Parazoarcus communis: one gene and its partner. The protein of the gene in region 1 interacts with the protein of each later gene in a pairwise test. Links are inferred from orthologs where the notes say so. Each region holds a gene or a part of one and is shown in the gene's direction. Other genes may lie near its edges. The genes, in order: ileS and CEW87_RS13485.

Region 1 (17,331 bases):
CCTTCCGGCACCGGGCAGGCGTCACACCCTATACGTCCACTTTCGTGTTTGCAGAGTGCTGTGTTTTTAATAAACAGTCGCAGCCACCGATTCTCTGCGGCCCCTTCGCCCTTCGGATGTACTCCTACAAGCTACCGGGGCATACCTTCTCCCGAAGTTACGGTATCAATTTGCCGAGTTCCTTCTCCTGAGTTCTCTCAAGCGCCTTGGTATTTTCAACCTGCCCACCTGTGTCGGTTTGCGGTACGGTCGATTCTAGACTGAAGCTTAGAGGCTTTTCCTGGAAGCAGGGTATCAACCACTTCGTCTCACAAGGAGACTCGTCATCACGCCTCAGATAATCCCCGCGGATTTGCCTACGGGGTACTCCTACACGCTTAAACCAGGACTTCCAACACCCGGCTGGCCTAACCTTCTCCGTCCCCCCATCGCATCTAGAACCGGTACAGGAATATTGACCTGTTTCCCATCGACTACGCATTTCTGCCTCGCCTTAGGGGCCGACTCACCCTGCGCCGATGAACGTTGCGCAGGAAACCTTGGGCTTTCGGCGAGGGTGCTTTTCACACCCTTTATCGCTACTCATGTCAGCATTCGCACTTCCGATACCTCCAGCATCCCTCTCGAGACACCTTCGCAGGCTTACGGAACGCTCCCCTACCACGTGTCATAAGACACATCCGCAGCTTCGGTTCATGGCTTGAGCCCCGTTACATCTTCCGCGCAGGACGACTCGACTAGTGAGCTATTACGCTTTCTTTAAAGGGTGGCTGCTTCTAAGCCAACCTCCTAGCTGTCTGTGCCTTCCCACTTCGTTTGCCACTTAGCCATGCATTTGGGACCTTAGCTGGCGGTCTGGGTTGTTTCCCTCTTGACAACGGACGTTAGCACCCGCTGTCTGTCTGCCGTATATCACTTTGCGGTATTCGGAGTTTGCTATCGCGGGGTAGATCGCATTGACCCCCCCAACGATTACAGTGCTCTACCCCCGCAAGTGTCCGTACGACGCACTACCTAAATAGTTTTCGGGGAGAACCAGCTATTTCCGGATTTGTTTAGCCTTTCACCCCTATCCACAGCTCATCCCCTAATTTTTCAACATTAGTGGGTTCGGACCTCCAGTGCGTGTTACCGCACCTTCATCCTGGCCATGGATAGATCATCCGGTTTCGGGTCTACGCCCAGAGACTATGTCGCCCTTATCAGACTCGCTTTCGCTACGCCTCCCCTATTCGGTTAAGCTCGCCACTGAACGTAAGTCGCTGACCCATTATACAAAAGGTACGCAGTCACCCCACAAGGAGGCTCCCACTGTTTGTATGCATGCGGTTTCAGGATCTATTTCACTCCCCTCCCGGGGTTCTTTTCGCCTTTCCCTCACGGTACTAGTTCACTATCGGTCGATCACGAGTATTTAGCCTTGGAGGATGGTCCCCCCATCTTCAGACAGGATTTCTCGTGTCCCGCCCTACTTGTCGCACGCTCAGACCCGCCACCTAATTTTCACATACGGGGCTATCACCCTGTGTTGCCGGACTTTCCAGACCGTTCTGCTAATTAGATGGTTTAGTCGTGCAGGCTGTTCCGTGTTCGCTCGCCACTACTTACGGAATCTCGGTTGATTTCTGTTCCTGCAGCTACTTAGATGTTTCAGTTCGCTGCGTTCGCCTCCACGTACCTATGTATTCAGTACGGGATACTCCTTGCGGAGTGGGTTTCCCCATTCGGATATCGGGGGATCAAAGCTCCATTGCCAGCTCCCCCCCGCTTTTCGCAGGCTTGCACGTCCTTCATCGCCTGTGATCGCCAAGGCATCCACCACATGCACTTAGTCGCTTGATCCTATAACCTTAGACCCTCAGACTTTCGCCCAAAGATCCGGTCACAGGTCGAACTCGTTTGTGCGAACCTCGTCGCGCCGCTGACACAGCACGCGAGATTCAATGCAATCACGCTACCCGTGCAACGCATCTACTGATACGCTGCACATATATATACTTCTTCCACTTTGTTAAAGAGCGAGCCAATCGAGAAGTTTGACCTTCCCGAGAAGTCAGGCATAAACACCAGAATCTTTCCTGGCCATGCATGACTGACTTCTCGAACCTCGTTGTGTGTCTGACTACTGTCTGACTAGCGTCTGGTTTGCATCAGATACTGGTGGAGCTTGTCGGGATCGAACCGACGACCTACGGCTTGCAAAGCCGCCGCTCTCCCAGCTGAGCTAAAGCCCCATTCTGACCAACGCACCTTCGATAGTTTGGTGGGTCTGGTTGGGTTCGAACCAACGACCCCCGCCTTATCAAGACGGTGCTCTAACCAGCTGAGCTACAGACCCTCACACTCGAGGCTCTTCGCTTGAACAACCGATAAGTTGTGGATACTTGACCACTGCGACCTTTCTCTTGAAAGGAGGTGATCCAGCCGCACCTTCCGATACGGCTACCTTGTTACGACTTCACCCCAGTCATGAATCTCACCGTGGTAAGCGCCCCCCCGAAGGTTAAGCTACCTACTTCTGGTGAAACCCACTCCCATGGTGTGACGGGCGGTGTGTACAAGACCCGGGAACGTATTCACCGCAGCATGCTGATCTGCGATTACTAGCGATTCCGACTTCACGTAGTCGAGTTGCAGACTACGATCCGGACTACGATCGGCTTTAAGAGATTAGCTCCACCTCGCGGCTTGGCAACCCTCTGTACCGACCATTGTATGACGTGTGAAGCCCTACCCATAAGGGCCATGAGGACTTGACGTCATCCCCACCTTCCTCCGGTTTGTCACCGGCAGTCTCATTAGAGTGCCCAACTAAATGATGGCAACTAATGACAAGGGTTGCGCTCGTTGCGGGACTTAACCCAACATCTCACGACACGAGCTGACGACAGCCATGCAGCACCTGTGTTCTGGCTCCCGAAGGCACCAAGTGATCTCTCACAAGTTCCAGACATGTCAAGGGTAGGTAAGGTTTTTCGCGTTGCATCGAATTAATCCACATCATCCACCGCTTGTGCGGGTCCCCGTCAATTCCTTTGAGTTTTAACCTTGCGGCCGTACTCCCCAGGCGGTCAACTTCACGCGTTAGCTGCGTTACTCAGAAAGTTACCTCTCCGAACAACTAGTTGACATCGTTTAGGGCGTGGACTACCAGGGTATCTAATCCTGTTTGCTCCCCACGCTTTCGTGCATGAGCGTCAGTACAGGCCCAGGGGGCTGCCTTCGCCATCGGTGTTCCTCCACATATCTACGCATTTCACTGCTACACGTGGAATTCCACCCCCCTCTGCCGTACTCTAGCCTTGCAGTCACAAACGCAGTTCCCAGGTTAAGCCCGGGGATTTCACATCTGTCTTACAAAACCGCCTGCGCACGCTTTACGCCCAGTAATTCCGATTAACGCTCGCACCCTACGTATTACCGCGGCTGCTGGCACGTAGTTAGCCGGTGCTTCTTGTCAAGGTACCGTCATCCGACAAGGATATTAGCCTTGCCGTTTTCTTCCCTTGCGAAAGAGCTTTACAACCCGAAGGCCTTCTTCACTCACGCGGCATGGCTGGATCAGGCTTGCGCCCATTGTCCAAAATTCCCCACTGCTGCCTCCCGTAGGAGTCTGGGCCGTGTCTCAGTCCCAGTGTGGCGGATCATCCTCTCAGACCCGCTACAGATCGTCGCCTTGGTGAGCCTTTACCCCACCAACTAGCTAATCTGACATCGGCCACTCCAATCACGTGAGGTCCTAAGATCCCCCACTTTCCCCCTCAGGGCGTATGCGGTATTAGCTACGCTTTCGCGTAGTTATCCCCCATGACTGGGCATGTTCCGATGCATTACTCACCCGTTCGCCACTCGCCGGCAGGTGCAAGCACCCCCGCTGCCGTTCGACTTGCATGTGTAAAGCATGCCGCCAGCGTTCAATCTGAGCCAGGATCAAACTCTTAAGTTTAATCCTACAAAGTACTCAAAATCATTTTACTGACATATGAGCACCTAATCTTTGTGAAACTCAAAACTGCCTAAGCAGTTTCATGGCCACAGCGATCAAGCACCCACACTTATCGATTGTTCAATTTTTTAAAGAACCGCTGCAGTTCCTGCAGCAGAGAAGCGAGATTATGATCAACTTAACTTATCTCGTCAACCCCTGTTTTGGTTTTATTTCAAAACCACCGAAACAACTAAAACAGAAATCCGCCTCAAAAACACCTGCAAAAACAACCGCTTTCCTGCCATCACCCCGTTTCGCTAACTGCGTTTCGCGGTGAAGAGGTGCGCATTATAGACACCTCAGAAAGTTCGTCAACACCTAAATTTCAGATTATCGAAACGAAGCCCAATTCACGCCTCGGCGCCCTTCTGATGGTGCCTCAGCGCCCAGGCGACATGCTCACGCACAATCTCTGAAGGATGATCTGCCCTCGCCTTGAGCGCAGCCACGACTTCGGGAGTACCAGGGCCGTTTCCAAGTGCCACCGCAATGTTGCGCAACCATCGTTCGTGACCGATGCGGTGAATCGGACTTCCTGCAGTCAGGCGCCCGAACGCTTCTTCGGTCCACCCGAAGAGCTCTACGAGCGATGCACTGTCGAGACCGTTCCGCACCTCGAAGTCACTTTCTACAGCCCGCCTGGCGAACCGGTTCCAAGGGCAGACGAGCTGACAGTCGTCGCATCCATATATGCGGTTGCCGATGAGCGGACGAAACGGCTCAGGGATGGATCCGTGCAACTCGATCGTCAGATAGGAGATGCAGCGTCGCGCATCAAGCCGGAAAGGCGCAACGATTGCCCCGGTAGGGCAGGCATCGATACAGGCGACGCAAGTCCCGCAGTGCGCACTCACCGGCTCATCCACTGGCAAGGGCAGGTCAGTGAAGATCTCACCAAGAAAGAAGAACGACCCGAGCGACCTGTCTATTAATAAGGTGTGCTTGCCTCGCCACCCGAGACCACTCTTCGCACCCAACTCCACTTCGAGCACTGGCGCTGAATCAACAAATACCCGGTAGGCGGACGGAGAGGCGCCAACGATTCTGTCAGCGAGCTTCTGCAGGCGCGAGCGCATCACCTTGTGATAGTCCCGGCCCAAGGCATAGCGCGAAACATAGGCAAGCGTCGGATCACTCAGAACCGCCTCTGCCGGCGTGGCATCCGGCCAGTAATCCATGCGCACCGAGATGACACGCAACGTTCCCGGCAGAAGCTCTGCCGGGCGCGCCCGCTTCAGCCCGTGGCGCGCCATATAATGCATCTCGCCATGAAATCCGGCTTCGAGCCAGCGCTCCAGCCCAGGCTCAGCCGATTCGAGACCGGTGTCCGCCACGGTGATGGCACCAAACCCGAGCTCGCGCGCCCACAACCGGACATGTTCAGCCAAGGCCGCCATGTCCTCGGAAGACCCCTGGATAGTCGAGGAAGACTCATGCTCAATCTTGTTCACCCTGCGGATGATAGCTACACCGCGCTCACGACGCACCTCGACAATGAGGACGACACACTTGAACTTGGCGGCTCACTCGCCACAGCCCTGACACCCGGACTGAAGATCTGGCTGAACGGAAACCTTGGCAGCGGAAAGACGACGCTCACCCGCGGACTGCTTCGTGAACTTGGTCACACTGGAAAAGTCAAGAGCCCGACGTATACTCTCATTGAACCTTATGTAGTTTCTAGATTAGACTTATATCACTTTGATTTTTATCGACTGAACTCACCTGAAGAGTACCTTGATGCAGGACTGGACGAGTACTTCAACGGACCGGGCGTGTGCATTGTCGAGTGGCCTGAACAGGCTGCTCCCTATCTCGCCACGCCAGACCTCGTTGTCCTCATCGAGCCAGAAGGTGAAGGACGACGAGCCACCCTCCGGGGTCTCACCGAAGCGGGGCAAACATGCATAAGCCAACTAGCCAATTGTCAGAAGAAACAATCCCCACCCCCCGGAAAATGAACCGACGAACCCTGCTCAAGTTCGCAGGCGCCTCGCTTGCGCTTGTGGTGAGTCCGGTCGGCATGGCTGCAGGCAGCCTGCTTGCGGTCAGAGTCTGGCCCGCCGAGGAATACACCCGAATCACGCTCGAAGGCAGCAACGAGCTTCGCTTCACTCACCTGATGGTGAAGGATCCCGAGCGGCTGGTCGTTGACCTCGAAGGCATTGAGCTCAATAGTGTTCTGCAAACACTCCCGGGTAAAGTGCTCGACTCGGACCCCTACATTCGCAATATCCGGGCCGGTCAGAACCGCCCCGGCGTGGTCCGTGTGGTGGTCGAACTCAAGGCCGAGGTCAATCCGCAAGTCTTTACGCTCGCGCCGGTCAGCAACTACGGACATCGTCTGGTGCTGGATCTTTATCCAACCGTCGAAATGGATCCGCTGCTGGCGCTCATCGAAAAGTCATCCCCGATCGACGCGGCCGCCGGCGAATCCGGCATCACCGATGCAAAGGCGCACGGCAGCCCGGAGATCGCCCAGCGCGACAACGCGCCCTCGCATCGGGAGCGCAAGCCCGAGCCTCGTGTAAACCGGCTGTTCACCGTAGTGCTCGACGCTGGACACGGCGGAGAGGATCCTGGCGCGGTTGGCCGCGGCGGGAGTTACGAGAAGAACGTCACGCTCGACATCGCCAAGCGCCTGCGCAAGAAGATTGACGCGATGCCGAACATGCGCGCCGTACTGACCCGCGACGGCGACTACTTCGTGCCGCTCGGTCAGCGCGTCACCCGTGCGCGAAGGGTTCAGGCAGACCTGTTCGTCTCAGTCCACGCCGACGCCTTCGTGCGCCCGGAAGCCCGGGGTAGCTCGGTATTCGTGCTGTCCGAAAGAGGGGCATCGAGCTCGGCTGCACGATGGCTGGCGCAGAAAGAGAACGATGCGGACCTCATCGGTGGCGTCAATCTGGCAAAGCAGGACGGCCACCTTGCGCGAACCCTGCTTGACCTGTCTCAGGCCGCGACGATCAACGACAGTCTCAAACTTGGCAAGGCAGTGCTGGCCGAACTCGGCGACATCAACACCCTGCACAAGGCGCACGTGGAACAAGCGGGCTTCGCCGTGCTGAAAGCACCCGACATCCCGTCAATCCTCGTTGAAACTGCGTTCATCAGTAACCCGGAGGAAGAGCGTCGCCTCAATGACGACGCCTATCAGGACAAGATGGCCGAGGCGATCATGCGCGGGATCAGACGCTATTTTGACGACAACCCGCCCGCGCCGCGCACCCGCGTTGCACAGCTGGGCTGATTTGCCCCCTCCTTTGCCGGTATAATCGCGGATTTTTTCAGGCGGTTATGCAGGTTTTTCGCGGGTTCCCCGAACAGGCAAAGGAAGCCTGCGTGCTGACCATAGGCAATTTCGACGGTCTGCATCGCGGGCATCAGGCGCTGCTCAAGCAGCTCACCGACAAGGCTGGCGCACTTGGCGTGCCCGCTGTCGTGCTCACGTTCGAGCCTCACCCACGCGAGTACTTCTCACCGGACAAAGCCCCTGCGCGACTTGCTTCGCTGAGAGAGAAACTGCAGCTATTGGCCACCAGCGGCGTCGATCGCGTGCATGTCTGCCGCTTCAACGCCCGTTTTGCCGCCCAGACCGCAAGCAGCTTCATTGAAGACGTGCTGGTGAAAGGGCTGGATGTACGCCATCTTTTCATCGGTGACGACTTTCGGTTTGGCGCTGGACGCACCGGTGATTTCGCGATGCTTCAGGCCGCAGGCAAAGACTTCGGCTTCGGTGTCGAATCGATGCCGACGCTCGCAGTGGCCGGCGAACGTGCCTCAAGCTCTGCTGTGCGCTCAGCGCTTGCGAGTGGCGACCTCGAACACGCCGCCCAACTGCTCGGACGCCCCTACAGCATTGCCGGTCGCGTGGTCCATGGCGACAAGATCGGACGCCAGCTCGGCTTTCCCACGCTGAATATTCAGCTCAAGCACCGCCGCCCTCCGCTTTCGGGCGTCTTTGCGGTCTCCGTCGAAGGACTGGAGGGAAGCAGACTCGCCGGTGTCGCCAATGTGGGCGTCAGGCCAACCGCCACCGATGCCGGGCGCGCCCGTCTTGAAGTCCACCTCCTGAACTGGAGCGGCGACTGTTACGGCGCTCATCCGCGCATTCACTTCCTGCTTAAGGTTCGCGACGAGATGAAATTCGCCTCGCTCGACGAACTGAAGACACAAATCGCCCGCGATGCCGATACTGCACGCGACTGGTTCGCCCTCAATCCGAATTGCCTTCTAGGCTGAACAGAGACAGACGCACACGCCATGGCCGACTACCGCAAGACGCTCAACCTGCCCGACACCTCCTTCCCGATGCGCGGCGATCTGCCAAAGCGCGAACCGAAGTGGATTGCCGAATGGCAGCAGAAGAAGCTCTATCAACGCATTCGCGAGGCCAGCGCAGGACGGCCCAAGTTCGTGCTCCACGACGGCCCCCCGTACGCGAACGGCAATCTTCACCTCGGCCACGCCTTGAACAAGATTCTCAAGGACATCATCGTGCGCTCGAAGACCATGGCCGGCTTTGATGCCCCGTATGTGCCGGGCTGGGACTGTCACGGCCTGCCCATTGAACACAAGGTGGAAGTCACCCACGGCAAGAACCTGCCGGCCGACAAGGTACGCGAACTGTGCCGCGCCTATGCGGCCGAGCAGGTCGAAATCCAGAAGCAGGAGTTCATTCGCCTCGGCGTGCTGGGTGAGTGGGACAACCCCTATCTGACGATGAACTTCGCCAACGAGGCGAACGAGATTCGCGCGCTGGCCGAAATGACCAAGGCCGGCTACGTGTTCAAGGGGCTGAAGCCGGTCAACTGGTGTTTCGACTGCGGTTCTGCGCTGGCCGAGGCCGAAGTCGAGTATGCCGACAAGCAATCCCCGACGATCGATGTCGCGTTCGCCGTGACGGATGCTGATGCACCGAAACTCGCCGCTGCATTCGGCCTCGACACGCTTGCGAAGCCTGCGGCCGCCGTCATCTGGACCACCACACCGTGGACGATTCCCGCCAACCAGGCACTGAACGCACACCCCGAATTCGACTATGCACTGGTCGACACCGGCGAGCGCCTGCTGATCGTGGCCGAGGAACTGGTGGCGGCCTGCCTTGAGCGCTACCAGGTCGAAGGCAAGATCATTGCGACCACCAAGGGCGCAGCGCTCGAGCGTATCGAGTTCCGCCACCCGCTCTACGACCGTGTCTCTCCGGTCTATCTTGCCGAGTACGTCGGCCTCGACGCCGGCACCGGCATCGTGCACTCGGCGCCTGCGCATGGCGTGGATGACTTCAACTCCTGGGGCGCCTACGGCCGCAGCAATGACGAGATCCTGTCTATCGTCATGGGCCACGGCGAGTACGTACCCGACCTGCCCTTCTTTGGCGGGATGAACATCTGGAAGGCCAACCCGGCCATCGTCGACAAACTGCGCGAAGTGGGTGCCCTGGTCTCGGACAGCAAGATTAGCCACAGCTACATGCACTGCTGGCGTCACAAGACGCCGCTGGTCTACCGCGCCACGGCACAGTGGTTCGTGGGCATGGACCGCAAGGCTGCAGATCAGACCACGCTGCGCGAGCGCGCACTGCGCGGGGTTGAATCCACCAAGTTCTTCCCCGCATGGGGACAGTCGCGTCTGCATGCAATGATCGCCAACCGCCCGGACTGGTGCATCTCGCGCCAGCGCAACTGGGGCGTCCCGATCCCGTTTTTCCTGCACAAGGAAAGCGGCGAACTGCATCCGCGTACCGTCGAGCTGATGGAAGAAGTTGCAAAGCGCGTCGAGAAGGAAGGCATTGAAGCCTGGTTCAAGCTCGACGCAGCGGAGCTCCTTGGGACTGAAGCTGCCCACTACGACAAGATCAGCGACACCCTGGACGTCTGGTTCGACTCCGGCACCACGCACTGGCATGTGTTGCGCGGCTCGCACAACGACGGCCATGCCGAAGGCCCGCGTGCCGACCTGTATCTCGAAGGCTCCGACCAGCACCGCGGCTGGTTCCATTCTTCCCTGCTGACGGGCTGCGCCATCGATGGCCACCCGCCCTACAAGGCGCTGCTGACGCACGGTTTCACAGTGGACCAGCAGGGCAGGAAGATGAGCAAGTCGCTCGGCAACACCATCCTCCCGCAGGAAGTCTCGGACAAGATGGGCGCTGAAATCCTGCGTCTGTGGGTGGCCAGCACCGATTACTCGGGCGAACTTGCGATGTCCAAGGAGATCCTCGCCCGTGTGGTCGAAGGATACCGGCGCATCCGCAACACGCTGCGCTTCCTGATGGCCAACACCGCCGATTTCTCCATCGAAACGGACGCCGTTCCCATCGATCAGTGGCTCGAGATCGACCGCTACGCGCTGGCCTTCACCCGCCAGATGGCCGTCCAGGCAGAGGCCGATTTCGGCAGGTTCGAGTTTCACAAGATCGTCCAGGGCTTGCAGATCTTCTGCTCGGAAGAACTGGGCGCCTTCTATCTCGACATCCTCAAGGACCGCCTGTACACCACCAAGGCAGACAGTCTCCCGCGTCGCGCTGCGCAAACGGCGCTGTGGCACATCACCCAGACGCTGCTTAAGCTGATGGCACCGATCCTTACCTTCACCGCAGAAGAGGCGTGGGCCGTCCTCAATCCGGGCAAGGACGACAGCGTGATGCTTCACACCTTCCATGCCCTGCCTGCGCAGGAAGGCGAGGCTGGACTCATCGCACGCTGGGAGAGCATCCGCAGCGTTCGTGCCGACGCACTGAAGGTCATCGAGGGCCTGCGGACAGAAGGCAAGGTCGGGGCATCGCTGCAGGCCGAACTCGAACTGCATCTGACGGACGAGAAGTTCGTCGCGATGCAGAGCCTGAAAGACGATCTGCGCTTCGTTACGATGACTTCGCGCGCGTCGCTGGTCGAAGTGGCCAGCGCCGAGGAAGAGCGCATTGTTGCCACGCCGAGCGATAAGCAGAAATGCGAACGCTGCTGGCACTATACGGACGATGTCGGACATGACCACGATCGTCCGACGCTGTGCGGTCGTTGCGTGAGCAACCTGTTCGGCAGCGGAGAAGCGCGCTCGCATGCCTGATCCGAAGCAAGCCGCCCGACCAGCGCTGACCGCGATGCTGCCATGGCTTGCACTCGCCATGCTCATCGCGGTGCTCGACCAGGTCACCAAGCAGATCGTACTGAGCTTGATGGAGTACGGCGCGCGCATTCCGGTGACCGGGTTCTTCGATCTGGTGCTGGTGTTCAATCGCGGCGCGGCCTTCAGCTTTCTGGCCGAGCATTCCGGCTGGCAACGCTGGTTCTTCACCGGACTGGCCGTCGTCATCTGCGGCTGGCTGACAGTACTCCTTCATCAGCACCGGAATGAACGTCTGCTGCCAACCGCGTTCGCACTCATCATCGGCGGCGCCATCGGCAATGTGGTCGATCGCCTGATGCATGGCGCAGTCGTAGACTTCCTGTACTTCCACGCCGGTCGTTTCGGCTGGCCGGCGTTCAATCTCGCCGACTCGGCCATCTTCGTCGGCGTCGCCCTGATGCTGTGGGCGCAGTTCCGCAGCAGCAAACAACACACCCACTCTAAACCGGAGCGTTCCTCGTGAGCCAGACCGTTGCCGACAACAGCCTTGTCACCCTTCACTACCGCATCACGCTGACCAATGGCCAACCGCTGATCAGCACCTTCGAGGCCACCCCCGCCACCCTGCAACTCGGCGCGGGCGAGATGCTGCCGGCAATGGAGAAGCTGATCGTGGGGCTCGAAGTGGGCAGCAACCATGTCTTCGAACTCGAACCCGAGAACGCATTCGGCCCCCACCGCGAGGAACTGGTGGAGCGGGTAAAGCGCGAACACATGCCTGCGGAAGAGATCGAAGCCATGAGTATTATGGAGTTCAGCGCGCCCGACGGGTCGCGCTACTCCGGACTGGTGCGCGAAATCGATGCAGAATCGGCGCTGATCGACTTCAACCACCCGCTCGCGGGAAAGAACATCCGCTTCGAAGTGAAGATCATCGGCACCTCGTGATGCCGGGCTCAGCCACAGAGAGATCATATGAACGATAAGGAAATCATGCTCGCCACCCCACGCGGCTTCTGTGCCGGGGTGGAGCGCGCCATCGAGATCGTCGAGCGGGCGCTGCAGCGGTTCGGCGCACCGATTTATGTTCGCCACGAAGTGGTGCACAACAAGTTCGTCGTTGATGACTTGCGCAACAAGGGCGCAATCTTCATAGAGGAACTGGAAGAAGTCCCTTCGGGCAATACCGTCATCTTCAGCGCACACGGCGTGTCGCAAGCAGTGCGTGACGAAGCCGAGCAGCGTGGCCTGCGTGTGTTCGACGCCACCTGCCCGCTGGTCACCAAGGTGCATATCGAAGTGGCCCGCATGCGCGAACAGGGCCGGGAACTGGTCATGATCGGCCACAAGGGGCACCCGGAAGTCGAAGGCACAATGGGTCAGGTCAGGGACGGCATCCATCTCGTCGAGACCGCCAATGACGTCGCCGGCCTCACCGTTGCCGACCCCGACAAGCTCGCCTATGTCACCCAGACCACGCTGTCGGTGGACGATGCCGCGGCGATTGTTGCAGCGCTTCGCGAGCGCTTCCCGAGCATCGTTGGCCCCAAAAAGGATGACATCTGCTACGCGACCCAGAACAGGCAGGATGCCGTGAAGTTCATGACGCCATTTGCCGATGTTGTGTTCGTGGTGGGCTCGAAGAACAGCTCGAACTCTAACCGTCTGCGCGAAGTTGCCGAACTGCGCGGAGTGCCCGCCTACCTGGTGGACAACGCAGAAGGAATCGATCCAGCCTGGCTGGACGGCAAGCGACGTATCGGCGTCACCGCCGGCGCGTCTGCGCCGGAAGTCCTCGTGGAGGACGTCATCGTTCGGCTCAAGTCACTGAGTGGCGGAGCGGTACGTAACCTGGACGGCGTACCGGAGAAAGTGACCTTCCCCCTCCCCAAGGAGTTGCAGGACACGCCGTAAGGCAGATGGCTGAGGATGCGACCCTGTCCGCCCCCTTGGCCAGACCGCAACCCGGAAGCAGCCAGACGCATCGCGTGCGGGCTGCTTCCACGAGCAAACATCAGATATGCGGCTCCATGATGCGACGATAGAACTCATGGAAGTGCTGCATCCCGTCTTCGTAGGGTGACTGGTAAGGCCCCACCTCGCTGCGGCCCTCCTTCAGCAGGGCACGACGACCACGATCCATGCGCTCGCCGATCTCGTCGTCCTCGATCGCGGTCTCCATGTAGGCGGCCTGCTCGGCCTCCACGAATTCGCGCTCGAACTCGACGATATCTTCCGGATAGTAGAACTCGACCACATTGGTGGTTTTGTCGACATCGACCGGAATCAGCGTGCTCACCACCAGCACGTGCGGATACCACTCCACCATCACGTTCGGATAGTAGGTCAGCCAGATCGCACCATGTGCCGGCTTGTTCTCGCCGTAGTAATCCTGCACGGCCTTGTGCCACTTGCCGTAGGTCGCCGACCCCGGCTTGGCAAGCGAAGTGATCCCGACGCGCTGCACGGAATACCAGTCACCGAACTGCCAGGAGAGGTCGTCGCAGGTGACGAACTTGCCCAGCCCGGGATGAAAGGGTGCAACGTGGTAATCCTCAAGATAGACCTCAATGAAGGTCTTCCAGTTGTAATTGCACTCGTGAATCTCGACACGATCCAGCTTGTAGCCGGTGAAATCGAGTTCGGGCGCGACCTGCATGCCGGCAAGGTCGGCATTCGCCGAGCGCGGCCCTTTGAACAGCAGCCCCTGCCAGTCCTCGAGCGCATCGCGCCGGAGATTGAGGCAGGGATTATCCGCAAAATGAGGCGCCCCCAGCAGTGCGCCCTGCTGGTCGTAGGTCCAGCGATGAATCGGGCATACGATGTGTTCCGTCGAGCCCGACCCTTCCAGCATGATCGCCTGCCGGTGTCGGCAGACGTTGGACAGCTGATGGACGCCCGCATCGGTGCGAAACAGCAGCTTGGAATGATCAAGCCATTCAAGCGAACGGTAGTTGCCGACTTCCGGTACCATTAGCGCATGGCCAACGTACCCCGGCCCGGCATCGAAGAGGAGCTTCTTCTCCATTTCGAAAACCTTCTCGTCGAAGTACCATGAAACCGGCAGCTGCGATGCTGCCGGTGCCAATTGCGAGTTGGCCGCGATATCGGACATTACCGAACCCCCTAATCTGGACCAGAATCCGGACAAATAAACGTAATATCTTAAGCGAAGCCCCGTTTGACCGCCAGACGCCCGATCGGTTATTTTCCCGTCTTTACCCGCGCCACGTCCTGATCCATGCCAAAGTCGGCGTCAGCTCCAAAATCCTTCGAAGCCGCAGTCTCCGAACTCGAGACCATCGTCCAGCAAATGGAATCCGGCACTCTGACGCTCGAGGATGCCCTCGACCGCTACCAGCGCGGCGCCAGCCTGCTCAAGTATTGCCAGGAAACCCTGAGCAACGCCGAGCAGCGCGTCCGGGTACTCGAAGGCGATTCACTGGTCGACTTCAATCCGGCCCCGACGCGGAGCGATACATGAGCCAGAATGACTTTGCCGGCTGGATGCGCCAGATTCAGGCGCGCACCGAAACCGCGCTCGCAAAAGCCCTGCCCGCCCCGGACCTCGCCCCTGCCCGCCTCCACGAAGCGATGCGCTACGCAGTGCTGGGTGGCGGCAAACGGGTTCGCCCCCTGCTCGTTCATGCTGCGGGCGAGATCGTCGGCGCGTCTCCGTCGCACCTCGACCATGCGGCCTGCGCGGTCGAACTGATTCACGCCTATTCGCTGGTGCATGACGACATGCCCTGCATGGATGACGACGTCCTGCGCCGTGGCAAACCCACAGTGCATGTGGAATATGACGAGGCGACCGCCCTGCTGGTTGGCGATGCATTGCAAACCCTCGCGTTTCAGGTTCTCGCCGACAACCCGATCAGTGCCGCGCCTGCGGGACAGATTGCAATGATCCGTCAGCTCGCCATCGCCTCTGGTTCGCGTGGCATGGCCGGCGGCCAGGCCATCGACCTCGCCGCAGTTGGCAAGCAGTTGTCGCGTGAAGAGCTCGAGTTCATGCATGTCCACAAGACCGGCGCCCTCATTCGCGCATCAGTGCTGCTGGGCGCTCAGGCCGGCACATCGACCGAAGAGGCAGACCTCCTGCGCCTGGACCGTTACGCCAAGCTGATCGGCCTGCTGTTCCAGGTGGTCGATGACATCCTCGATGCCGAAGCCGACACGGCCACCCTCGGCAAGACCGCCGGCAAGGATGCGGACAATGACAAACCGACTTACGTCAGCCTGATCGGGCTCGATGAAGCCAAGCGCCTGTCGCGGGAAATGCTCGCCGAAGCGCATGAGGCACTGGCACCGCTCGGCGAGCGCGCCGCCCGCTTGCGTGCGCTGGCCGATTACATCGTGCATCGCCCATTCTGACTCTCACCTTCTTCTGCCGGCCCGACACATGTCTCCGTACAAAAATCTAGAACGCATCGCCTCACCCGCCGACCTGCGCGCCCTCGAACGCCGCGAACTGGGTCTCGTCGCCGATGAGCTGCGTGCGTTCCTGATTGAGTCGGTATCCAAGACCGGCGGGCATCTGTCATCGAACCTGGGTACGGTCGAACTGACGATCGCCCTGCACTACGTGTTCAACACCCCGGAAGATCGCATCGTCTGGGACGTCGGGCATCAAACCTACGGCCACAAGATCCTGACCGGCCGCCGCGAAGCGATGAGCAATCTGCGGCGCTGGGGCGGCATCTCCGGCTTTCCCCGCCGCTGCGAGAGCGAATACGACACCTTCGGCACCGCGCACTCCTCGACCTCCATCTCGGCGGCGCTCGGCATGGCCGCAGCAGCCCGCGACCGCGGCGAGGACAGGCAGTCGATTGCAGTGATCGGTGACGGCGCAATGTCGGCAGGCATGGCCTTCGAGGCACTGAACAACGCTGGCGACATGGAAGGCGTCAACCTGCTGGTGATTCTGAACGACAACGAAATGTCGATCTCGCCACCCGTCGGTGCGCTCACCAAGATTCTTGCCCGTCTGATGTCCGGCTCAACCTACAACACCGCCCGCCGCGTCGGCGAGAAAGTGCTGGGAATGGCACCTTCCGTTGCGGAGCTGGCGCGCAAGGTCGAAGAGCACGTAAAAGGCATGATCACCCCGGGCACCCTGTTCGAGGAGTTCGGCTTCCATTACTACGGCCCGATCGACGGTCACGACCTCGACGCCCTCGTGCCCACACTGCAGAACCTGCGCAAACTCAAGGGCCCGCAGTTCCTGCATGTGATCACCCGCAAGGGACAGGGTTACAAGCTCGCCGAAGCCGACCCCATCCTTTACCACGGCGTGTCAAAGTTCGACCGCAACGCCGGCATCCAGAGCAGCAAGACCGGCGGCAAGCTCACCTATACCCAGGTATTCGGTGACTGGCTGTGCGACATGGCGGCAACCGACCCGCGCGTCGTCGGCATTACGCCGGCCATGCGCGAAGGCTCGGGCCTGGTGCGTTTCGAACAGGAGTTCCCCGACCGCTACTACGATGTCGGCATCGCCGAGCAACACGCACTGACCTTCGCCGCGGGCATGGCCTGCGAAGGTTATCGGCCGGTTGTGGCAATCTATTCAACCTTCCTGCAACGCGCCTACGACCAGCTGGTGCATGACATTGCGCTGCAGAACCTGCCGGTGGTGCTGGCCGTCGATCGCGGCGGCCTGGTAGGTGCCGACGGCGCAACCCATCACGGCGCGTTCGATCTGTCCTTCCTGTCCTGCATCCCGAACATGGTGGTGATGGCGCCGGCCGACGAGAACGAATGCCGGCAGATGCTCTACACCGCGGTCTGTCACGACGGCCCCACGGCGGTGCGCTACCCGCGCGGCAGTGGCACCGGCGTTGCACCGGAAACGGCCATGACTGCACTCCCCATCGGCAAGGCCGAGACGAAACGGCAGGGCAAGCGTATCGCCCTGCTCGCCTTCGGCAGCATGGTCAATACGGCCATGGCGGTCGGCGAAACGCTCGATGCCACCGTTGTGAACATGCGCTTCATCAAGCCGCTCGATGAAGCGCTGATTGTCGAACTTGCCGCCAGCCACGACCTGCTCGTGACGATCGAGGAGAACGCCGTCATCGGCGGCGCAGGCTCGGAGGTCGCTCGTGTGCTCGAAACACTCGCCGAACGTCCGCGCATCCTGCGTTTAGGCCTTCCCGACAACTTCATCGACCATGGCGAGCAGGGACAGCTGCTGGCATCGATCGGCCTCGACAAGGACGGCATTCTCGCCAGTATTGCGAAAGCCTATCCAGGCAATAGTTGAGTAAGTT
Region 2 (7,971 bases), 1.6 Mb from region 1 along the record:
TTTCGCAGCGGCCTATATCTTCGCCGTCGGCTTTCTCGGCCGGATTTACTGGGCCATGGTGGGCAACCACCACGCCCGGCAGATCTTTCTGGTGCCGGTGTGGAGTCTGAAGTGGTGGAGCGAGGTGTTCTACGAACTGCGCTGGTACCTCTTTCTCGTTCGCGAGCCGAAGAAATATGTCGGCCACAATCCGCTTGCCCAGCTGATGATGTTCCTGTTCTTCACCATTGGCGCGGTGTACATGATCTGCACCGGCTTCGCGCTGTATGGCGAAGGGCTGGGTGAAGGCAGCTGGGCCGAATCGATGTTCGGCTGGGTCATCACTGCGGTGGGCGGCAACAGCCTGCAGGTGCACAGCTTTCACCGGCTCGGCATGTGGGTCACCGTCTGCTTCGTGATCGTGCACGTCTATGCCGCCATCCGTGAGGACATCATGAGCCGCCAGAGCCTGATCTCCACCATGATTTCCGGCTGGCGGATGTTCAAGGACTGACGCCGGTCCTTCTTTCCGCAATGAATTCGCGTTTTCCCCCTTTCGTCTCTTTCTCCTCATGATGACGATCGTTCGCGCGGGCTTCGGCCCGCGCATCTTTTTGCCTGTGGTCCGCGGCCCCGCCAGGGCGCCCAGGCATCCGGGGCGCTTTCTCGAAACCCGCTTCATGCGTCCGGCTGGTATCTCGCAGGATGCGCTGGCCCGGGCGCTCGGCGTCTCGCGCCGACGGGTGAATGAGCTGACCCGCGGCCGGCGTGCCTTCACGCCGGACACCGCTGTGCGTCTGGGAATCTTCTTCGGTACCGACCCGCTGTTATGGATGCATCTGCAGGCTGCGTGGGATACCCATATCGCGTGGCGCAGCCTGTGCGGTACGGCTGATGGCTGAATGCGGAAGTGGAAAGAAGGTTTTCGATTTGATGTAAACCTGATCGACATTGCCTCAGTCGGCGGTCCCGCATCGTCAGTCAGCTGTTCTTCAAGTGATTGATTATGCGCTGAATCATGCGCGCGACCCGGGCTGGCACGGCACATGCAACTGTAACCCCACTCGTTACACCCGGAGTCGGCATGCGCACACAGTCCAGTTCAGTCTTGATTCTTGGTATCGGCAACCTCCTGTGGGCTGACGAGGGCTTCGGCGTGCGCTGTGTCGAGGCGCTGGATGCGGCCTGGCAGTTCGGCGACGAGGTGACCGTGATGGACGGCGGCACCCAGGGCCTGTACCTGCTGCCTTATGTCACCGAGGCCCGCCGTCTGATCGTTTTCGATGCGGTGGACTATGGCCTAGAGCCGGGCGCGATGCGCCTGGTCGAGGACAGCGAAGTGCCCCGCTTCATGGGGGCGAAGAAGATGAGCCTGCACCAGACCGGCTTTCAGGAGGTGCTGGCCTCGGCGCAGATGCTCGACCGCCTGCCCGAATCCATGCTGCTCATCGGCGTGCAGCCGGTCGAGCTCGACGATTTCGGTGGCAGCCTTCGTCCGGTCGTGCGTGCCTGTATCGAGCCGGCGGTGGCACATGCGGTGGCGCGCCTGCGCAGTTGGGGCGTGAGCGTCGAGCCTCGTGCCGACGCGGTGCTGCGGCTCAACGACGTTGCACTCGCCATGGATGCCTACGAAGCGGGGCGCCCCCCGCCCGAGGCTGCCTGCCGGCATGGCGATCTGCGTTTCGTCACGACCGCCGGGGAGGTCTGAGATGTGTGTCGGCATTCCGTTGCAGGTGCAGCGCATGGAGGGCAGCGTTGCGCTATGCACCGACCTCGATGGCGTCGAGCACCGCATCGATACGCTGCTCGTGGGGCCGCAGACCCAAGGGGTCTGGCTGATGACATTTCTCGGCGCTGCACGGGCGGTGATCGATGAGGCCGAGGCGGCCCGGGTCGGCGCTGCCCTCAATGCCTTGTCGGGTCTGATGGCCGGTCAGCCCGTGGATCTGGACGCAGCCTTTGCCGACCTCGTCGACCGCGAGCCCCAACTTCCGGAATTTTTGCGAGGCCCCCGAACATGAACGACTATGCCGCACCCAATCTCGATTCCCTCGCCGCGTTGCTCGAACGCCAGGCACTGCGGCATGGCATCGCCTGTGTCGACGCTGCCGGGTTGGACGCGTTCGTAGCCAAAGGCGGCGACGTGCTGATCCTGCTCACCGAAGACCCCGCCCGCAGTCCCGAGACCTGGGATGTGGCGGTCATCCTGCCCGAGATCCTCAAGACGTGCGGACGTCGGCTGCGAGCAGCTGCCCTGATGCCCGCCGACAGCCGCGAAGTGGCCGCGCGCTACGGAATCACCCGCTATCCGGCGCAGTTGTTCCTGCGTGACGGTGGCTATGTCGGGGTGCTCGAAGGCATGCTCGACTGGGATGCCTGGGGCGGGGCGGTGGCACGCAAGCTTGCTTTGCCCGTCGGACGTGCGCCTTCCATCGGCATTCCGGTGCGCGGTCCCGCGTCCGATTCCGCCTGCCACTGACCGGAGCCAGACAATGAAAGCCTTCCCCATCCCCGTCGTGGCCTTCGGTCCCGGATCGCAGGAAGAAGACGATACGCTCGAGTACATTCCGTCACCGGGCGCAATGAGCACATTCAACGTGCCACGCATGCCCGAGGCGATCGACCCCGCCGTGCGCGACGAGGTGCTCGGCGTGCTTGGGCGCCTGCTCGACGCCATGCGTGCCTGGTCGTTTGGCGATCCGGATTATCCCGAAATCGATCTCGCAGGGCTGTCGGCCCCTGGCCTCAAGCTGGTCAACGAGGCCTTGGGGCAGGGTGAGGTCAGCATCGTTGTGGAGGCCGGTGAAGGTAGGCTGCGCATTCAGGAAACGGTGTTTGCCGGCGTCTGGCGCGAACTCGGATTCGACGTCGCGAAGCAGCAGGTGCGCGATGTGGTGTCGGCAGCGCCGGTGCCCGGGGCTGTCGGGGTCTGCGCGCGGCTTGCGGGCAGCGTCGGGATTTCGGTGCCGCCACCGCCGCCAGGCGTGATGAACGCACCCTCGATCCTGGCCGAACTGGTCGATGCCGCCGCGCGGTGGAAGTCAGGCGATGGCGCCCACATTGTCAATCTCACCCTGCTGCCGCTGGTACCTGACGACCTTGCCTATCTCGACGGCGCGCTGGGTGCGGGCAGCGTGCTGGTGCTCTCCCGCGGCTACGGGAACTGCCGCGTCAGCAGCACCCGGCTCGCCAACACCTGGTGGGTGCAGTACTTCAACAGTGCCGACAATCTGATTCTCAACACCATCGAGGTGACCGACATGCCCGATGTGGTGCCCGCTGCGGCTGACGACTTCGGTGACAGCGTCGAACGCCTCGACGAATGGATCGAGACGCTCAGGTTTGAATGATGCGGGCTGACCCGACTGCTCCTCTCCGTGGCTTCGGCGTACCATCGGGTTGCATGAGGGCAGGCGGTGCATATGGACGCGCACGACAACAGGAATTCCGACCATGTTTGAAGGCAGCTATCTCGGCGACGGCAGTCGCATTTCGGACGGAGCCCGTCTTGAGTGCGGCATCTGCTGGTATGTCTATGATCCGGCCGAAGGCGACGAGGTGTGGCAGATCCCGCCCGGCACACCGTTCTCGGCCTTGCCCGAGCACTGGGCCTGCCCCAACTGCGACGCGCCGCGTCACAAGTTCATGGTGGTGGACGCCGCATGAGCCCGACGACGTCTGCCGGTCTCTCCGGTTTCGCACACGACCCCGCGCCCGAACTCCGGGCCTGCTTTGCTGCGATCGCGGCGGGGCCGATGGCCGGGTTGCCGCTGTGCAATCCCGCGCTCGAAGTGGCTGCCATCGGGTTTCGGTCCTGGCAGGGCGAGTGGCTGGGTGCGCTGCTGACGCCATGGTCGCTGAGCCTGGTTCTGCTCCCGGGCGGTGGCGGTCTGTTCCGGCCCCTGGCGGCAGACGAGCGCCAGTGCTGGAGCTTTCCCTCTGGCGAATATGCGTTTCTGGGCAACCGCGAACCGGAACTCGGCCCCTACCAGATGTGTTCCCTGTATTCGCCGGTGTTCGAGTTCGAAAGCCAAGCCGATGCAGAAGCCGTGGCACATGCGGCGCTCGACGCCTTGTTTGTGGCGGCCGATGGGGCGGCAGAAGCGGGCGCAGCAGCCGAGCAGGCACGGCTGCAGGGCGAATCCGTCGCCGCCGCGCCGGTATCGCGGCGCGATTTTCTGCGCGGCGGACTGTTACTGCGGGGGCGGGGATGAGCAGTGCTGGCAACCTGAATATCGTGGTCAGTATTGATGGCGGGCGCTGTCTGGCGGCGCGGGTCGAGAACACGCGGCCGCGTGCCGCAGCGGTGCTGGTGGGGCGGCATGTGGATGAAGTGCTGCGCATGGTGCCGGTGCTGTTCAGCCTGTGCGGCCGGGCGCAGGGCATTGCAGCGCGGGCCGCGGTGGCTGCCGCACGCGGCGAGGCCTGTGTGCCGAGCGTCGAAGACGAGCGCGCAATCAGCTGCGAGGCCGCTCAGGAACACCTGTGGCGGCTCTTGCTCGACTGGCCGACGCGCTTCGGCCGGTTGCCGCAACGCGTTCGCTTCGCGCAACTGCATCATCGTCTGGCGCAGGTGAACGACACGGCCGCCGCTTTCGATGTGGGCGGCGTGCTGCTCGACCTGGTCGCCAAGGACCTGCTGTCGGGCTTCTTCCTGTCCATGCGCGAACCCGCCAACCTGGCCGAGTTCGTCAGTGCGACGCGCTACGGCGGCTTTGTCGGCGAGACGCTCGCCGAGCTGATCGAGGCGGGACGGTGGACGCCGGACTGCGACAAGGTCGCGCCGCTGCTGCCCCCGCATACGGCGCAGGAGTGGGCGCAGATGCTGGGCGGCACGCTGCCCGCGCCCGAATTCGACCGCGCCCCCGCGTGGCATGGCGGCGCCAGCCCGGTCGTCTATGAAACCGGCGCGCTTGCGCGTCAGAGCAGATCGCCACTGGTCGCGGCGCTGCTGGGCTACGGGCATCGTATTGCAGCACGCGTGTTTGCGCAGGTGGTGGACCTGTCCGACCACGCCAGCCGCCTGCGTCATCCGCTTGCGCGCGACATGCAGCCCTGCTTCGATGCCGCGCCGCTGGGCGAGGGGGCCGGGCTGGCCTGCGTCGAAACCTCACGCGGTGTGCTGCTGCACGCCTTGCGGCTGGAGGGCGACATCGTGGCCGACTATCACATCATCGCCCCCACCGAATGGAATTTTGCACCGGGCGGCGCCTTCATGCAGGAGGCGACCGGCTGGGAGGCCGAGGGGCGTGACGCGGCGCTGGCGCGGCTCGACTGGCTTGCCCTGTCGCTCGACCCCTGTGTCGCATTCACCGTCACGCAGGAGGCGGCGGAGGATGCATGAGATGTCGCTGGCCGAAGGTATCCGCAGCATCGTCGATGATGCAGTGAGTACTCAGCAGCTCGGTCGGGTCAAGACGGTCGTGGTCGAGATCGGCGAGCTGTCGGCAGTTGAAGTCGATGCGCTGAGTTTCTGTTTCGATGCGGTGATGCGCGGCAGTGCGGCTGAAGGCGCGCGGATGGAGGTGGTCAGGGTGGCGGGGAGCGGCTGGTGCATGCAGTGCGCGCAGACGGTCGCGGTGAGCAGGCTGTATGACCCGTGTCCGCAGTGTGGCAGCTATCAGGTCCAGCCGACGGGGGGCACCGAGATGCGGGTGCTGGAACTGGAAGTCGAGTAGTGATTCAGAAGCGAATGCTGAAACCGAGGCAGTAACTGAGAGGCAGCGTGACTGCCCGGGTGATCGAGGAGCAGAGAGCATGTGCACGGTATGTGGTTGCGGAACAGGTGAGATCAGAATCGGTCAGGCCGTCGCCAGGCCGAGGGCCAAAGCCGGGGCGACCGTGGCCTGGCGCGCCGTGGCAGCGCATGAGCACGACCATGATGATCAGCACGGTCAGACTGCGCACGATCCGCATGGCGATGCGACCGAGCATGGCCCCCGTGTTGAGGGCGACAACGTGGACTACGGCACCGGCCCGGCGCACGCACATGCGCCCGGACTCAGTCAGGGCCAGATGGTGAGGATCGAGCAGGACATTCTCGGCAAGAACGACCGCCTCGCCGAGGCCAACCGTCGCTGGCTGGGCGAGCGCGGCATCTTTGCGCTCAATCTGGTGTCGAGTCCGGGTTCGGGCAAGACGACCCTGTTGTGCCGCACGATCACCGAACTGGGCGGCAGATTGCCGGTGGCCGTGGTCGAGGGCGACCAGCAGACCGATTTCGACGCCGAGCGCATCCGCGCGACCGGCGTGCGCGCACTGCAGATCAATACCGGCAAGGGCTGCCATCTTGATGCACACATGGTAGGTCAGGCATTGCCGCGCCTCGAGCTTGCGGATGATTCGCTGCTGCTGATCGAAAACGTGGGCAACCTGGTCTGCCCGGCAGCCTTCGACCTCGGCGAGGCGCACAAGGTGGTGATCCTGTCGGTGACCGAGGGAGAGGACAAGCCGCTCAAGTATCCCGACATGTTCGCCGCGGCCGATCTGATGCTGGTGAACAAGGTCGATCTGCTTCCCTACCTGAGCTTCGATGTGGACAGGGCGGTGGAGTTTGCGCTGCGGGTCAATCCGCGCCTGCAGGTGATGAAGGTGTCCGCGACCACCGGCGAAGGTTTCGATGAGTGGCTTGCCTGGATTGGTGCAGGCGTGGAGGCGGCCTCGGCTGACCGGTCGCCGTCGCAAGTGGCCGCAGCAGGTGTCGTGGCTTGATGGCGCAGGACTTCTCCCAGCCCAGGCTCGAGCGCCGGCATATTCGCGTGCGCGGCGTGGTTCAGGGCGTGGGTTTCAGGCCCTTCGTCTATCGTCTGGCGCAGACGCTGGACCTCTCCGGCTGGGTCAGAAACGACGGTGATGGCGTCGAGCTCGAAGGGCAGGGGCTGCCCGGCAATCTCTCGGCGCTGATTGCGCGGATCCGTTCGGAGGCGCCCAGCCTTGCGCGGGTCGATTCGATTCACACCCGGCTGTGCGATGCCGACCCCGCAGATCAGGGCTTTACCATCCGGACCAGCGAGAGCGGCGCGGTGAGCACCACCATCGGCCACGACAGCGCCGTGTGTGCAGACTGTATTGCGGAACTGTTCGATCCTGCCGACCGGCGCTGGCGCTATCCCTTCATAAACTGCACCCACTGCGGTCCGCGCTACACCATCACGCGTGCGCTGCCCTATGACCGCAGCAACACGAGCATGGCGACGTTTGTGCAGTGTCCGGCATGTCAGCGCGAATACGATTCCCCCGTGCATCGGCGTTTTCATGCCGAGCCCAATGCGTGCGCGGACTGCGGGCCGCAGCTGAGCCTGCTCGAAGCGGCCGGCGTGCGGGTGGCGACGCGCGACCCGATTGCCGACACCCTGCTGCGCCTGCTCACCGGCGAGATCGTTGCGGTCAAGGGGCTCGGCGGCTTTCACCTGGTGTGCGATGCGCGCAACCCGGAGGCGGTCGAGCGTCTGCGTGCGCGCAAGGGGCGCGGCGGGAAGCCGTTTGCGGTGATGGTGGCCAATCTCGCGTCGGCCCGTCGCTGGGCGCGACTGGCTTCCGCCGAAGAAGCCTTGCTGGCTGGCGCCGAGCGACCCGTCGTGCTGTGCGAAAAGCGTCCGAGCGTCGATAACGAGCTCTGGGGCGTTGCCCCGGATCTCTGCAGCATCGGGCTGATGCTGCCCTATACGCCGCTTCATTACCTGCTGTTCCACGACAACGCAGGCCGCCCGACGGGGACGGACTGGCTCGGCGAGGTGCAGGATCTGGCGCTGGTGATGACCTCGGCCAACCCCGGGGGCGAGCCGCTGGTGACTGACAACCAGGAAGCCCTGCAGCGCCTCAAAGGGATCGCCGACGCTTACCTGATGCACGATCGTGACATCCTGAGCCGTTGCGACGATTCGGTCATGGTCGCCGAGCGCAGCGCGCTTGCCGCGGCGCGGGAAACGCCGCGCTTCGTTCGCCGCGCACGCGGTTTCACCCCGCGGTCTATCCGGCTGGCACAGAAAGGCG

What was found.
Region 2: the proteins of ileS (region 1) and CEW87_RS13485 interact in binary tests that used the Escherichia coli proteins (3 or more experiments, as listed by UniProt). The link is inferred for Parazoarcus communis from one-to-one orthologs.

The regions. Positions count from the first base shown.
Region 1 is NZ_CP022188.1:4,503,725-4,521,055, forward strand. The notes cover bases 7,900-11,256. They hold ileS (isoleucine--tRNA ligase), read left to right. Parts: upstream 7,900-8,251; coding sequence 8,252-11,056; downstream 11,057-11,256. Other genes in these bases: CEW87_RS20520 (bifunctional riboflavin kinase/FAD synthetase), read left to right, coding at 7,900-8,230; lspA (signal peptidase II), read left to right, coding at 11,049-11,256. In the rest of the region: CEW87_RS22520 (hypothetical protein), read left to right, coding at 4,029-4,265; tRNA epoxyqueuosine(34) reductase QueG, read right to left, coding at 4,339-5,385; tRNA (adenosine(37)-N6)-threonylcarbamoyltransferase complex ATPase subunit type 1 TsaE, read left to right, coding at 5,422-5,949; CEW87_RS20515 (N-acetylmuramoyl-L-alanine amidase), read left to right, coding at 5,892-7,238; more of CEW87_RS20520, read left to right, coding at 7,286-7,899; more of lspA, read left to right, coding at 11,257-11,579; CEW87_RS20535 (FKBP-type peptidyl-prolyl cis-trans isomerase), read left to right, coding at 11,576-12,004; ispH (4-hydroxy-3-methylbut-2-enyl diphosphate reductase), read left to right, coding at 12,032-12,970; CEW87_RS20545 (aromatic ring-hydroxylating oxygenase subunit alpha), read right to left, coding at 13,071-14,171; CEW87_RS20550 (exodeoxyribonuclease VII small subunit), read left to right, coding at 14,298-14,540; CEW87_RS20555 (polyprenyl synthetase family protein), read left to right, coding at 14,537-15,433; dxs (1-deoxy-D-xylulose-5-phosphate synthase), read left to right, coding at 15,462-17,324. UniProt on the Escherichia coli protein: Catalyzes the attachment of isoleucine to tRNA(Ile). As IleRS can inadvertently accommodate and process structurally similar amino acids such as valine, to avoid such errors it has two additional distinct tRNA(Ile)-dependent editing activities.
Region 2 is NZ_CP022188.1:2,942,975-2,950,945, forward strand. The notes cover bases 1-2,875. They hold CEW87_RS13485 (HyaD/HybD family hydrogenase maturation endopeptidase), read left to right. Parts: upstream 1-1,063; coding sequence 1,064-1,687; downstream 1,688-2,875. Other genes in these bases: cybH (Ni/Fe-hydrogenase, b-type cytochrome subunit), read left to right, coding at 1-493; CEW87_RS13480 (HigA family addiction module antitoxin), read left to right, coding at 552-881; CEW87_RS13490 (HypC/HybG/HupF family hydrogenase formation chaperone), read left to right, coding at 1,689-2,000; CEW87_RS13495 (hydrogenase), read left to right, coding at 1,997-2,458; CEW87_RS13500 (hydrogenase expression/formation protein), read left to right, coding at 2,472-2,875. Outside these bases: more of CEW87_RS13500, read left to right, coding at 2,876-3,329; CEW87_RS13505 (rubredoxin), read left to right, coding at 3,433-3,645; [NiFe]-hydrogenase assembly chaperone HybE, read left to right, coding at 3,642-4,193; CEW87_RS13515 (nickel-dependent hydrogenase large subunit), read left to right, coding at 4,190-5,323; hydrogenase maturation nickel metallochaperone HypA, read left to right, coding at 5,316-5,657; hydrogenase nickel incorporation protein HypB, read left to right, coding at 5,737-6,690; carbamoyltransferase HypF, read left to right, coding at 6,690-7,971.